3 regions of the Streptomyces sp. NPDC046831 genome follow, and region 3 is predicted to be linked to each of the others. Evidence: riboswitches for the same ligand, from Rfam matches in the RefSeq annotation. Region 3 holds a riboswitch; each other region holds the start of a gene.
What was found. Region 3 has a riboswitch for thiamine pyrophosphate ahead of thiO (glycine oxidase ThiO). Riboswitches for the same ligand answer to the same signal wherever they lie in the genome.
Positions count from the first base shown of each region.

Region 1: it holds a riboswitch for thiamine pyrophosphate, as region 3 does, so the genes downstream of both, ABZ920_RS17080 (thiamine ABC transporter substrate-binding protein) here and thiO (glycine oxidase ThiO) in region 3, are expected to answer to the same signal.
Region 2: it holds a riboswitch for thiamine pyrophosphate, as region 3 does, so the genes downstream of both, thiC (phosphomethylpyrimidine synthase ThiC) here and thiO (glycine oxidase ThiO) in region 3, are expected to answer to the same signal.

Region 1 covers NZ_JBEYXZ010000017.1:92,801-96,898, forward strand. Annotated here, with positions in the region: gene ABZ920_RS17070 (PP2C family protein-serine/threonine phosphatase) at 1-575, opposite strand, end outside; gene rlmN (23S rRNA (adenine(2503)-C(2))-methyltransferase RlmN) at 991-2,097, shown strand; TPP riboswitch at 2,153-2,260, shown strand; gene ABZ920_RS17080 (thiamine ABC transporter substrate-binding protein) at 2,351-3,448, shown strand; gene ABZ920_RS17085 (iron ABC transporter permease) at 3,424-4,098, shown strand, end outside.
Region 2 covers NZ_JBEYXZ010000009.1:125,506-129,603, forward strand. Annotated here, with positions in the region: gene ABZ920_RS11295 (SsgA family sporulation/cell division regulator) at 1-299, shown strand, start outside; gene ABZ920_RS11300 (YibE/F family protein) at 405-1,985, opposite strand; TPP riboswitch at 2,056-2,233, shown strand; gene thiC (phosphomethylpyrimidine synthase ThiC) at 2,226-4,010, shown strand.
Region 3 covers NZ_JBEYXZ010000004.1:201-4,298, reverse strand. Annotated here, with positions in the region: gene ABZ920_RS05070 (FAD-dependent oxidoreductase) at 23-1,252, opposite strand; gene ABZ920_RS05065 (hypothetical protein) at 1,419-1,757, opposite strand; TPP riboswitch at 1,811-1,922, shown strand; gene thiO (glycine oxidase ThiO) at 1,920-3,086, shown strand; gene thiS (sulfur carrier protein ThiS) at 3,119-3,319, shown strand; gene ABZ920_RS05050 (thiazole synthase) at 3,323-4,098, shown strand, end outside.

The DNA.
Region 1 (4,098 bases), on a different contig from region 3:
CAGCTGACCATCTCCAGCGAGGCCAGTCCCTTGCCCTGCACGTCCCCGAGCAGGATGCGCGCGCACGGCCCGTTGCGGGTGGCCGCGTAGAGGTCCCCGCCGATGGCGGCCTCCTCGTCCGCCGCCATGTACAGCGACGCCAGGTCGAACGGCCCGGTCCGGCGCGGCAGGGGGTGCAGCAGCACCCGCTGGGCGACCTCGGCCACCCAGCGCGACTGGGCGAGCTCCCGCTCCCTGCGCACCCGCACGGCACTGGCCGCCACGGCGGCCACGCTGATCAGTGCGATGGTGCCGATCTGCACCGCGAAGTTCGCGGTGTCCAGCTGGGCGTTCACGCCGGCGGCCACCACCGCGCAGGTCAGGGCGACGACGCACACCAGGATGACGCAGGGCGTGCTGCACAGGACGGCCGCGAACGTCGGAGCCGCGACCATGAGGGGACCGAGGCGGATGTCCGGCGGGGTGAGCGCGTCCACCACGAGCAGGACCACCGGGAGCAGGGCCAGCGCCAGCGTGAGCGTCGCGGGACGGCCCCGGAAGCCGGCGCACGACAGCCAGCCGCGGACGTCTCGCACTCCGACCACCTCCGGTGCCCGTCTTCCCGGCATCCCGAATCTCCCTCTCAGGCAACGGGCACGGAACGCCACCGGCAAGGGCCGTTCGGTCCCCAATCCGTACACGACCCGGACGGTCCCTCTTCCCCGCCTGCCGCGCCCGCGGATGCGGGCCGCAGCCGACGGCGCGCCCACCCGTACGCGCCGCGGGGGAGGCTCCCGGTGCTCGGAGGCGTCCTCGGGTGTACCGCGTGCGGGGCCGTGCGCCCGGTCGGCCGCCAAGTGGAAGAGGGCCGTGACCTGCGGGTCCACACACCCGGGGCGAACCGGTCGGGCCGCCCGGGGAGGGCCGGGGCCGGCCGGAAGGGCCGATGGCGACCGTCACGCAGGCCGAGGCCCCAGGTCACGCTGTTCGATCTGCGACACTGGTACAGCCATGCCTAAGCCCGGAGAACTCACTTTCGTCGCCCCGCGCGGAGCCAAGAAGCCGCCGCGGCACCTTGCCGACCTCACGCCTGCCGAGCGCAAGGAGGCCGTCGCCGAGATCGGCGAGAAGCCGTTCCGTGCCAAGCAGCTCTCGCAGCACTACTTCGCGCGGTACGCGCACGACCCCGAGCAGTGGACCGACATCCCCGCCGGCTCACGGGCCAGGCTGCGGGAGGCGTTGCTCCCCGAGCTGATGACCGTCGTCCGGCACCTGTCGACCGACCAGGGCACCACCCGCAAGACCCTGTGGCGGCTGTTCGACGGGACGCTCGTGGAGTCGGTGCTCATGCGGTACCCGGACCGGGTGACCATGTGCATCAGCTCGCAGGCGGGCTGCGGCATGAACTGCCCGTTCTGCGCCACCGGGCAGGCGGGCCTGGACCGCAACCTGTCCACCGCCGAGATCGTGCACCAGATCGTCGACGGGATGCGGGCCCTGCGCGACGGCGAGGTGCCCGGCGGTCCGGCGCGGCTGTCCAACATCGTTTTCATGGGCATGGGCGAGCCCCTCGCGAACTACAAGCGCGTCGTCGGCGCCATCCGGGCGCTCACCGACCCCGAGCCGGACGGGCTGGGGCTGTCGCAGCGCGGGATCACCGTGTCGACGGTCGGGCTGGTGCCGGCCATCCACCGGTTCGCCGACGAGGGCTTCAAGTGCCGGCTCGCCATCTCCCTGCACGCGCCCGACGACGAACTGCGCGACACCCTCGTGCCGGTGAACACGCGCTGGAAGGTGCGCGAGGTGCTCGACGCCGGGTTCGAGTACGCCGCCAGGTCCGGGCGCCGGCTCTCCATCGAGTACGCGCTCATCCGGGACATCAACGACCAGGCGTGGCGTGGCGACCGGCTCGGCCGGCTGCTCAAGAACAGGCCCGTGCACGTCAACCTCATCCCGCTGAACCCGACGCCGGGCTCGAAGTGGACCGCCTCGCGGCCCGAGGACGAGAAGGCGTTCGTCGAGGCGATCGCCGCCCACGGGGTCCCGGTGACCGTCCGGGACACCCGGGGCCAGGAGATCGACGGGGCGTGTGGTCAGCTCGCGGCGACCGAGAGGTAGTCTGAGGCGGTCCCAGAACCGCATACTCGACTCGTCTTCACATCCGTACATCTTCATATTCCGACAGGGGAGCGCCACAGCGCTGAGAGTGCGGCACACAGGCCGCAGACCCTCTGAACCTCGCCCAGGTCATTCTGGGTAGGGAGATCGGTCATCACTCGAGCTGTTGCGCCCTGCCCGGGGGCCCGCGGACCTTCTCCGCGGGCCCCCGGGCAGGGCCGCGTCTCTTCCTGGTCACTCCAGGAGGAAGTAAGTGCACACCAAGACCTTCGTGGCCGTGGCGGTCGGGCTCGGCCTCGTCACGCTGTCCGCCTGCGGGTCGTCGAACGGCTCCGCGGACGGGAGCGGCGGCGACTCCCGCACCGTGACCCTGGTCAGCCACGACTCGTGGGCCGTGTCCGAGAACGTCATCAAGGAGTTCGAGAAGGAGTCCGGGTACACCGTCAAGGTCCTCAAGGACGGCGACGCGGGCCAGGCCGTCAACAAGGCCGTCCTCACCAAGGACCATCCGCAGGGCGACGTGTTCTTCGGCGTCGACAACACGCTGCTGTCGCGGGCGCTCGGCAACGGGCTGTTCCAGCCGTACGAGGCCGAGGGACTCGACAAGGTCGGCGCGGCCTACCAGCTCGACCGGGGCAGGCACCGGGTCACGCCGGTCGACTACGGCGACATCTGCGTCAACTACGACAAGGCGTACTTCAGCCGGCACCGACTGGCCCCGCCGCAGACCTTCGACGACCTCACCAAGCCGGCCTACAAGAACCTCCTCGTCACCGAGAACGCCGCCACCTCCTCGCCCGGCCTCGGCTTCCTCCTCGGCAGCGCGGCGAAGTACGGCGACGGGGACGCCGCCGGGGGCGGCTGGCAGGGCTACTGGAAGAAGCTCGAGGCCAACGGCGTGAAGGTCGTCGACGGCTGGGAGCAGGCCTACAACGAGGAGTTCTCCGGCTCGGCCGGCGGCCGGAAGGCCAAGGGCGACCGGCCGCTCGTCGTCTCGTACGCCTCCTCGCCGCCCGCCGAGGTCGTCTTCGCGGACCCGAGGCCGAAGACCGCCCCCACCGGGGTCGCGGCCGGCACCTGCTTCCGGCAGATCGAGTTCGCCGGACTGCTGAGGAACGCCCGCAACACCGAGGGCGGCAAGGCCCTCATCGACTTCCTGATCTCCCGGCGGTTCCAGGAGGACATGCCGCTCAACATGTTCGTCTACCCCGTGACCGAGGGCGCGGCCGTGCCCGCCGAGTTCACCCAGTACGGCCCGGCCGCCAGGAGCCCCCAGACCATGGCCCCCGGCGAGATCGCCGACCACCGCGACGAGTGGGTCAAGGCGTGGACGTCGCTCGTCCTGAAGTAGCCCCGCGCAGGGGCCGGGCGGGGAGCGCGGCACGGCTCGGGCTGATGCTCGGGCCGGTCGCGTTCTTCGCCGTGTTCTTCGCCTACCCGGTGGCGGCGATCGTCGCGCGCGGCCTGCGGGTCGACGGCGTCTGGCAGGCCGGGCGGATCGCGGACGTGCTCGGGCAGAGCGGCATCCGGCACGTGCTGTGGTTCACCACCTGGCAGGCGGCCGCCTCGACCGCCCTCACACTGGTGATCGCGCTGCCCGCGGCCTACGTCTTCGCCCGCCTGGACTTCCCGGGCCGCCAGGTCCTGCGGGCGGTCGTCACCGTGCCCTTCGTGCTGCCCACGGTCGTCGTCGGGACGGCGTTCCTCGCCCTCGTCGGGCGTGGCGGACTCCTCGACGAGCTGTGGGGTCTGCGGCTCGACACGACCGTGTGGGCCATCCTGCTCGCGCACGTCTTCTTCAACTACGCCGTCGTCGTCCGCACCGTCGGCGGACTGTGGGCGCAGCTCGACCCGCGGCAGGAGGAGGCCGCGCGCATGCTCGGCGCCTCCCCGCTGACCGCGTGGCGCAAGGTCACGCTGCCGGCGCTCGCGCCCGCCGTGGCCGCCGCCGCGCTCATGGTCTTCCTGTTCACCTTCACCTCCTTCGGGGTCGTGCAGATC
Region 2 (4,098 bases), on a different contig from region 3:
CCCCGGTGACCTGGGCCTTCGGGCGTGAGCTGCTGATCGACGGCGTGGGGACGCCGTGCGGGGACGGCGATGTGCGGATCTCGCCCGTCGGCACCGACTCCCCGAACGAGGTGCTGATCCGTCTGCAGGTCGGGGGCGACCGCGCCCTGTTCCGCTCGTCGACGGCCCCGCTGGTGGCGTTTCTCGACCGCACCGACAAGCTCGTGCCGCTGGGCCAGGAGGGTGCGCTCGCCGACTTCGACGCCCACCTCGACGAGGCGCTGGATCGCATCCTGGCGGAGGAGCAGAGCGCCGGCTGAAGCGCGACGGCGACGGGGCGTGCGGTGACGTAACGCTTCAGCGTCACTCCGGCCGACCTGGCCGACCCGGCCCCCGGGCCGGCCCATGCAGTTCGTCCAGCCCCTTCAGTGCTTGCGGCGCCGGCCCTTACCGCCGCGCGCCGGAACCGGCTGCGCGCCCGCGGTCGCCCGCGACTCGGGCCCCGGTCGGTCCGCGGAGACCATCAGGGCGGCGAGCGCGGTGGTGACCGGGACCGAGGCGACCAGGCCGATGGAACCCACCAGGGTGCGCACGATCTCCTCGGCGACCACTTCGCTGTTGGCGACCGTGCCGACACTGCTCTGCGCGATCGAGAAGAGCAGCAGCAACGGCAGCGCGGCACCGGCGTACGCGAGGACGAGGGTGTTGACCACGGACGCGATGTGGTCCCGCCCGATCCGGATGCCGGCCCGGTACAGCGCGCGCCAGCCCATGGCGGGATTGGCCTCGTGGAGCTCCCAGACCGCCGAGGTCTGCGTCACCGTCACGTCGTCGAGCACGCCCAGTGAGCCGATGATGACACCGGCGAGCAGCAGACCGCTCATGTCGATCGACGGGAACAGGCCGTGGATCAGGCCGGTGTTGTCGTCGGTGTTGCCGGTCAGCGCCGCCCAGCCGATGAACAGCGAGCCCAGGACGCCGATCAGCAGCAGCGAGATGAGGGTGCCGAGCACTGCGACGGAGGTGCGGGCGGACGGGCCGTGACACAGGTAGAGGGCGATCAGCATGATGGCGCTCGAACCCACCACCGCCACGACCAGCGGGTTGGAGCCCTGCAGGATCGCGGGCAGGACGAAGAAGTTCAGCACCAGGAAACTGATGGCCAGCGCCACCAGCGCCATGACGCCGCGCATCCGCCCGACGATCACCACCGCGAGTGCGAAGACGCCGGCCAGCAGCGCCATGGGGAAGCCCCGGTCGACGTCGGTGACCGAGTACTGCAGATCCCTGGGCGCGGAGGGTTCGTAGGCGACCACGACCTTCTGCCCCTTGCTCAGCTGCCGCGACTGGTCCGGCTGCACGATCTCGGTGAACGTACGGCCTTTGTCGCGCCCCGTGTCGACCCGGATCGTCGCCTTCCTGCAGGTGGCGGAGTCCTGCTGTTGCGCGGCCGAGCCCGCGTCGGCGGGGTCCGCACCGCTGGGCGGGCCCCCGGAGGCGTGCACCGACTTGCAGCTCACCTCGATCACCGTGGTGACCGTGGCCTGCTGGGTCTGCCGGTCGAAGCCGACGCCGCTGCGTTCGTGCGCCGGGGCGCCGCCGGGCCAGAGCACCCCGAGCCCGACGAGCACCGCAGCGGCGAACGGGATGAGGATCGCCGCTATCACCTTGCGGAGGTGCTGCGACACGGGGGCGGCGGGGCCATGACTGTGACTGTGCCCGTGCCCGTGCCCGTGCCCGGGTTCATGCCCGGGCGGGTGCTGCCGGCCGTCACCGGGCCCATGACCGGGGCCGTGGCCGAGCTCCTGGAGGCGCACGTCGCCCTGCCCGGTGCTCCGGCCGTCGCTCTGCCCGTGGCTCCGGCCGTCACCGGGTCCGTACCCGTGCGTGTCCGGGCCGGGGCCGCCCGCGGGACCGTTGCCGCCATCCGCACCCGAGCCGCCTGCCGGCCCGTGTCCGCGCCGTGGCCCGGGCGGGGGAAAGGGGAACTGCTGTGTCGAGGTCACCGCCCGATCATCGCAAGAACGACGGGGTCCTCTGTTCACCGCGCCCGAAGTGGCGCTAGCGTGGTGGCACCTTTGCACACGCGGGAGCTCGGAGCACCGGGCTGAGAGGGCGCTGACCTCCGTCTTCGCGATGTTTCACGTGGAACCAGCGATGTTTCACACGAAGCACCGGCAGACGGGAACCGCTGCGTCGACCGCCGAACCTGTTACCGGGTAATGCCGGCGTAGGGAGTAGGTCTCATGACCAACAAGGACGCACGCACGCCTGCCTCCACGCAGATCTCCAGCGACGGGGAGACCAGCAGGTCCGTCGGCTGGCACAAGACGTACGTCGAGGGCTCGCGCTCCGACCTGCGGGTGCCGGTCCGTCAGGTGCACCTGACCAACGGGCAGTCCGTCATCCTGTACGACACATCCGGCCCGTACACCGATCCACTCGTCGACACCGACGTCCGCCGGGGACTGCCGCCGCTGCGGGAGAACTGGATCATCGCCCGCGGCGACACCGAGGAGTACGCGGGCCGCCCCGTCCGGCCCGAGGACGACGGAATCAAGCACACCTCGCCGCGAGGCGGCCTGCGCAACCTCGACGCGATCTTCCCGGGGCGGCCCCGCCAGCCGCGCCGCGGCCGCGGTGGCGGGGCGGTGACGCAACTGGCGTACGCACGCCGGGGGGAGATCACGCCGGAGATGGAGTACGTGGCCATCCGGGAGAACGTGAGCCCGGAGGTCGTACGCGAGGAGATCGCGGCGGGTCGCGCGGTGCTCCCCGCCAACGTGAACCACCCCGAGACCGAGCCGATGATCATCGGCAAGCGGTTCCTGGTGAAGGTGAACGCCAACATAGGCAACTCGGCGGTGACGTCCTCCATCGAGGAGGAGGTCGAGAAGATGACCTGGGCGACCCGCTGGGGCGCCGACACGGTCATGGATCTCTCCACCGGCCGCAACATCCACACCACTCGCGAGTGGGTGCTGCGCAACTCCCCCGTCCCCATCGGCACGGTGCCGCTCTACCAGGCGCTGGAGAAGGTCGACGGCAGGGCTGAGGAACTGACCTGGGAGATCTACAAGGACACGGTCATCGAGCAGGCCGAACAGGGCGTCGACTACATGACCGTCCACGCGGGTGTCCGCCTCGCGTACGTTCCGCTGACCGCCCACCGCAAGACCGGCATCGTCTCGCGCGGCGGATCCATCATGGCCGCGTGGTGCCTGGCGCACCACAAGGAGTCGTTCCTCTACGAGAACTTCGAGGAGCTGTGCGAAATCCTCGCCGCCTACGACGTCACCTACTCCCTCGGTGACGGCCTGCGGCCCGGTTCGATCGCCGACGCCAACGACGAGGCGCAGTTCGCGGAACTCCGCACCCTCGGCGAGCTCAACCGGATCGCGAAGCGGCACGACGTCCAGACCATGATCGAGGGACCGGGACATGTCCCGATGCACAAGATCAAGGAGAACATCGACCTGCAGCAGGAGATCTGCGAGGAGGCTCCGTTCTACACGCTCGGCCCGCTGACGACGGACATCGCGCCGGCGTACGACCACATCACCTCGGGCATCGGCGCCGCCATGATCGCCTGGTGGGGTACGGCGATGCTCTGCTACGTCACGCCCAAGGAGCACCTGGGCCTGCCCAACCGTGACGACGTCAAGACCGGCGTGATCACCTACAAGATCGCCGCCCACGCGGCCGACCTGGCCAAGGGGCACGCCGGTGCGCAGGAGTGGGACGACGCGCTGTCCGACGCCCGCTTCGAGTTCCGGTGGGAGGACCAGTTCAATCTGGCCCTCGACCCGGACACGGCACGGGAGTTCCACGACGAGACGCTGCCGGCGGAGCCGGCCAAGACGGCCCACTTCTGCTCGATGTGCGGCCCGAAGTTCTGCTCGATGAAGATCTCGCAGGACATCCGGCGCGAGCACGGCAGCACCCAGCCGGAGATCGAGGCGGGTATGGCCCAGAAGGCGAAGGAGTTCGCGGCCTCCGGCAACCGGGTGTACCTGCCGATCGCGGACTGACGACGGCCGCGGTGGTGCCCGCCCGCCATGGTGGACGGGCACCACGACGGGCCGGCTTCGTTGCCGGGGCAGGGGTCCGGCGCAGGCC
Region 3 (4,098 bases):
CGACGCGGGCCGGACGGCACACCTAGGCCGTCGCCGCCTTCAGGGGCCGCGCGGGGTCCGCCAGCAGCTCCGCGTCCATGGGCGTGCCCGCCTCGATCAGGCGCCTGCCCTGGGCCAGGTCCCGCGGCCGGCCCACCGCGAGCAGGGCCACCAGGCGCCCCTCGCGCAGCCAGCAGACGGTCCACGCCGGGCCCGCCGGGTCGCCCCGCCGGACGGTGGTGTCGGCCGACGCGTGGTGGCCGGCGTACTGCACGAACCGGCCGAACTGCTCCGACCAGAAGTACGGCACCGGGTCGTAGACCGCCGGGGCCTCGCCGACGATGCCGGCCGCGACCGTGCGGGGGCCCTGGAGGGCGTTGTCCCAGTGGTGGATCAGCAGGCGCTCGCCGTACCGCCGGGAGGGGAAGGAGGCGCAGTCGCCGACCGCGTACACGTCCGGCACGGAGGTGCGCAGGTGTTCGTCGGCGACGATCGCGCCGTCCTCGCCCAGTTCGACGCCGGAGCCGGCCAGCCAGGCGGTGGCGGGGCGCGCGCCGATGCCGACGACGACGGCGCCCGCGGGCAGCCGCGTGCCGTCGTCGAGCACCACCGCGCCCGGTTCCACGTGCTCGACGCGCGCGTGCGTGCGCAGCACGGCGCCGCTGTCGGCGTACCAGGCGGCCATCGGGGCGGCCACGTCGGCGGGCAGTGCCCCCGCGAGCGGCCGGTCGGCGGCTTCCACGACGGTCACGGCGCAGCCCGCCTCCCGGGCCGCCGTGGCGAACTCGGCGCCGATCCAGCCCGCTCCGACGACCACGACGTCGTGCTGCCGGGCGAGCACGGGCCGCAGCCGTTCGGCGTCGTCCAGGGTGCGCAGCAGGTGCACGCCGGGCATGTCCTCGGTGCCGGGCAGCCGGATCGGTTCGGCGCCCGTCGCGAGGACGAGGACGTCGTACGGGACGGGGCCGGCGGAGGTGTCGAGGACGTGGGCGTCGGGGCGTACGGCCAGGGCCTCGCAGCCGAGCCGCACCTCGGTGCCGAGGGTCTCGAAGTCGACGTCGAAGGCGGAGCCCTCGGCCTTGCCGAGCAGGACGGCCTTGGACAGCGGAGGCCGGTCGTAGGGCTGGTGCGGCTCGGCGCCGATCAGCGTCACGGTGCCCTGGAAGCCCTGTTCGCGCAGGGCGACCGCGGTCTGCACGCCGGCCATGCCCGCGCCGGCGACGACCACCCGCCGCGGCTGTGACGTGCCCTGTTCCTGCGTCTGCTCGCTCACCTGATCACCTTAGTCAACTGACGCGGCGTCAGACAGGGGGCGTGCGCCGTGACGTGCTCCACAGCCGCGCCGGCCGCTCCCGCGCCGGGACCGGCGGTCACCGCCCGCGCCGGACCGCGGACCGGCCGCCGCCCGCCGCGGCGGTCAGCCGGCTGCCGCCGGCTGCTCAAGCCACCTGCTCCACCACGCTCGTCCCGCTGCCCGGCTGCGACTCCCACCGCCAGGTCTCCTCCAACCGCACCCGGCCGTCGGGCAGTTCGACCACCGTCGACACGCAGTGCCCGCTGGACGTGGTGCCGTCGGCCTTGAGCTGCACGTACCGGAAGTCGAGCCGGTCACCCTCCCTGGTACCCACGAGATGCCCGCGTACGACGTCGCCGCCCGCGTACTCGGCCCAGATCTCGCCGTCCTTCTCGTGGTAAGCGAAGCGGGTGCGCGTGCCCACCTGCCCCGGCGCCTGGTCGGCGACGGGGGCGAGGACGAGACCGTCGAGCGAGCGGGACATGCGGAAGGACTCCCTTACGAAGGCGCTGGTCCAAGGACTAGGGTGGCCACGGTACAAGCACTCGCGGGAGCCCGGACGCACCGGGCTGAGAGGGAGGCTGGCGGCCTCCGACCGTACGAACCTGATCCGGGTCATGCCGGCGAAGGGAGGGGCTGGACGCCCATGTCGTCTCCACGTACGTCAGACGTCCTCGTGCTCGGGGGCGGGCTCATCGGGCTGGTGACGGCCTGGCGCTCGGCACAGCGCGGGCTCGCCACCGCCGTGGTGGACCCCGAGCCGGGCGGCGGAGCCGCGCAGGTGGCCGCCGGGATGCTGGCCGCCGTCACGGAACTGCACTACGGCGAGCAGACGCTGCTCGCGCTGAACCTCGCCTCCGCCCGCCGCTACCCGGACTTCGCGGCCGAGCTGACCGAGCTGACCGGCCACGACCTCGGGTACCGCCGGTGCGGCACGCTCGCCGTGGCGCTCGACGCGGACGACCGCGCCCATCTGCGGGACCTGCACGCGCTGCAGCGGCAGTCGGGCCTGGACGCGGAGTGGCTGTCCGGGCGGGAGTGCCGGCGGCTGGAGCCGCTGCTCGCCCCGGGCGTGCGCGGCGGGCTCCGCGTGGACGGCGACCACCAGATCGACCCGCGGCGGCTGGCGGCGGCGCTGGTGGCGGCGTGCGAGCGGGCGGGCGTGGTCTTCCACCGGGCCTGGGCCGAGCGGCTCACCGTGGCGCGGGAGCGGGCCGCCGGCTGCGTCCTGCGTGACGGCACCGCGCTCGCCGCGGACCGGGTGGTGCTGGCGGCCGGCAGCCTCAGCGGGCAGCTCGCGGGCGTCCCGGACGACGTGCTGCCGCCGGTGCGGCCGGTGAAGGGACAGGTGCTGCGGCTGACCGTGCCGAAGCGGTACGCGCCCTTCCTCAGCCGGACCGTGCGCGCCGTGGTGCGCGGCAGCCACGTCTACCTGGTGCCGCGGCTCAGCGGCGAGCTGGTCGTCGGCGCCACCAGCGAGGAACTGGGCTGGGACACGACGGTGACGGCCGGCGGCGTGTACGAGCTGCTGCGCGACGCGCACGAGCTGGTCCCGGGCATCACGGAGCTGCCGCTGACCGAGACGCGGGCCGGGCTGCGCCCCGGCTCCCCCGACAACGCGCCGCTGCTGGGCCCGACGGCGCTGGACGGGCTGCTGCTGGCCACCGGCCACTACCGCAACGGGGTGCTGCTGACCCCGGTCACCGGGGACGCGCTGGCGCACGTCCTGACCACGGGCGACCTGCCCGAGGAGGCCCGCCCCTTTACCCCGAGGCGTTTCGGGGCCACCGCGCTCACGGAGCAGCCCGTATGACCGTGAACAAGCCGGCCGGCACCGCCGGCACGCTGACCGTCTCCGTCAACGGGGAGCCGCGCGGGATCGCGCCGGGCACGGCTCTCGACGCCGTCGTCCGGTCGCTGACCGCGGCGCCGTCCGGGGTGGCCGCCGCCCTCAACGAGACCGTCGTCCCGCGCGCGCAGTGGCCGGCCACGGTCCTGGCCGAGGGCGACCGTGTCGAAGTGCTCACCGCCGTCCAGGGAGGCTGACCCGTGGCCGACGACCCCTTCCTCCTCGGAGGCCTGTCCCTCACCTCGCGCCTGATCATGGGCACGGGCGGCGCGCCCAGCCTGGACGTGCTCGAGCGGGCGCTCGTCGCCTCCGGCACGGAGCTGACGACGGTCGCGATGCGGCGCGTGGACCCGTCCGTGCACGGGTCCGTGCTGTCGGTGCTGCGGCGGCTGGGCATCCGGGTGCTGCCGAACACGGCCGGCTGCTTCACCGCCGGTGAGGCCGTGCTGACGGCGCGGCTGGCCCGGGAGGCGCTCGGCACCGACCTGGTCAAGCTGGAGGTCATCGCCGACGAGCGGACGCTGCTGCCGGACCCTATCGAGCTGCTGGACGCCGCCGAGACGCTGGTCGACGACGGGTTCACGGTGCTGCCGTACACGAACGACGACCCGGTGCTCGCCCGGAGGCTGGAGGACGTCGGCTGTGCGGCGATCATGCCGCTGGGGTCGCCGATCGGCTCCGGGCTCGGCATCCGCAACCCGCACAACTTCCAGCTGATCGTGGAGCACGCGCGCGTGCCGGTGATCCTGGACGCCGGCGCCGGTACGGCGTCGGACGTGGCGCTGGCCATGGAGCTGGGGTGCGCGGGGGTGATGCTGGCGTCGGCGGTGACGCGGGCGCAGGAGCCCGTGGTGATGGCCGAGGCGATGCGGCACGCGGTGGAGGCGGGGCGGCTGGCGCGGCGGGCGGGGCGGATCCCGCGGCGGCACTTCGCGCAGGCGTCGTCCCCGGCGGAGGGACTGGCGCTGCTGGACCC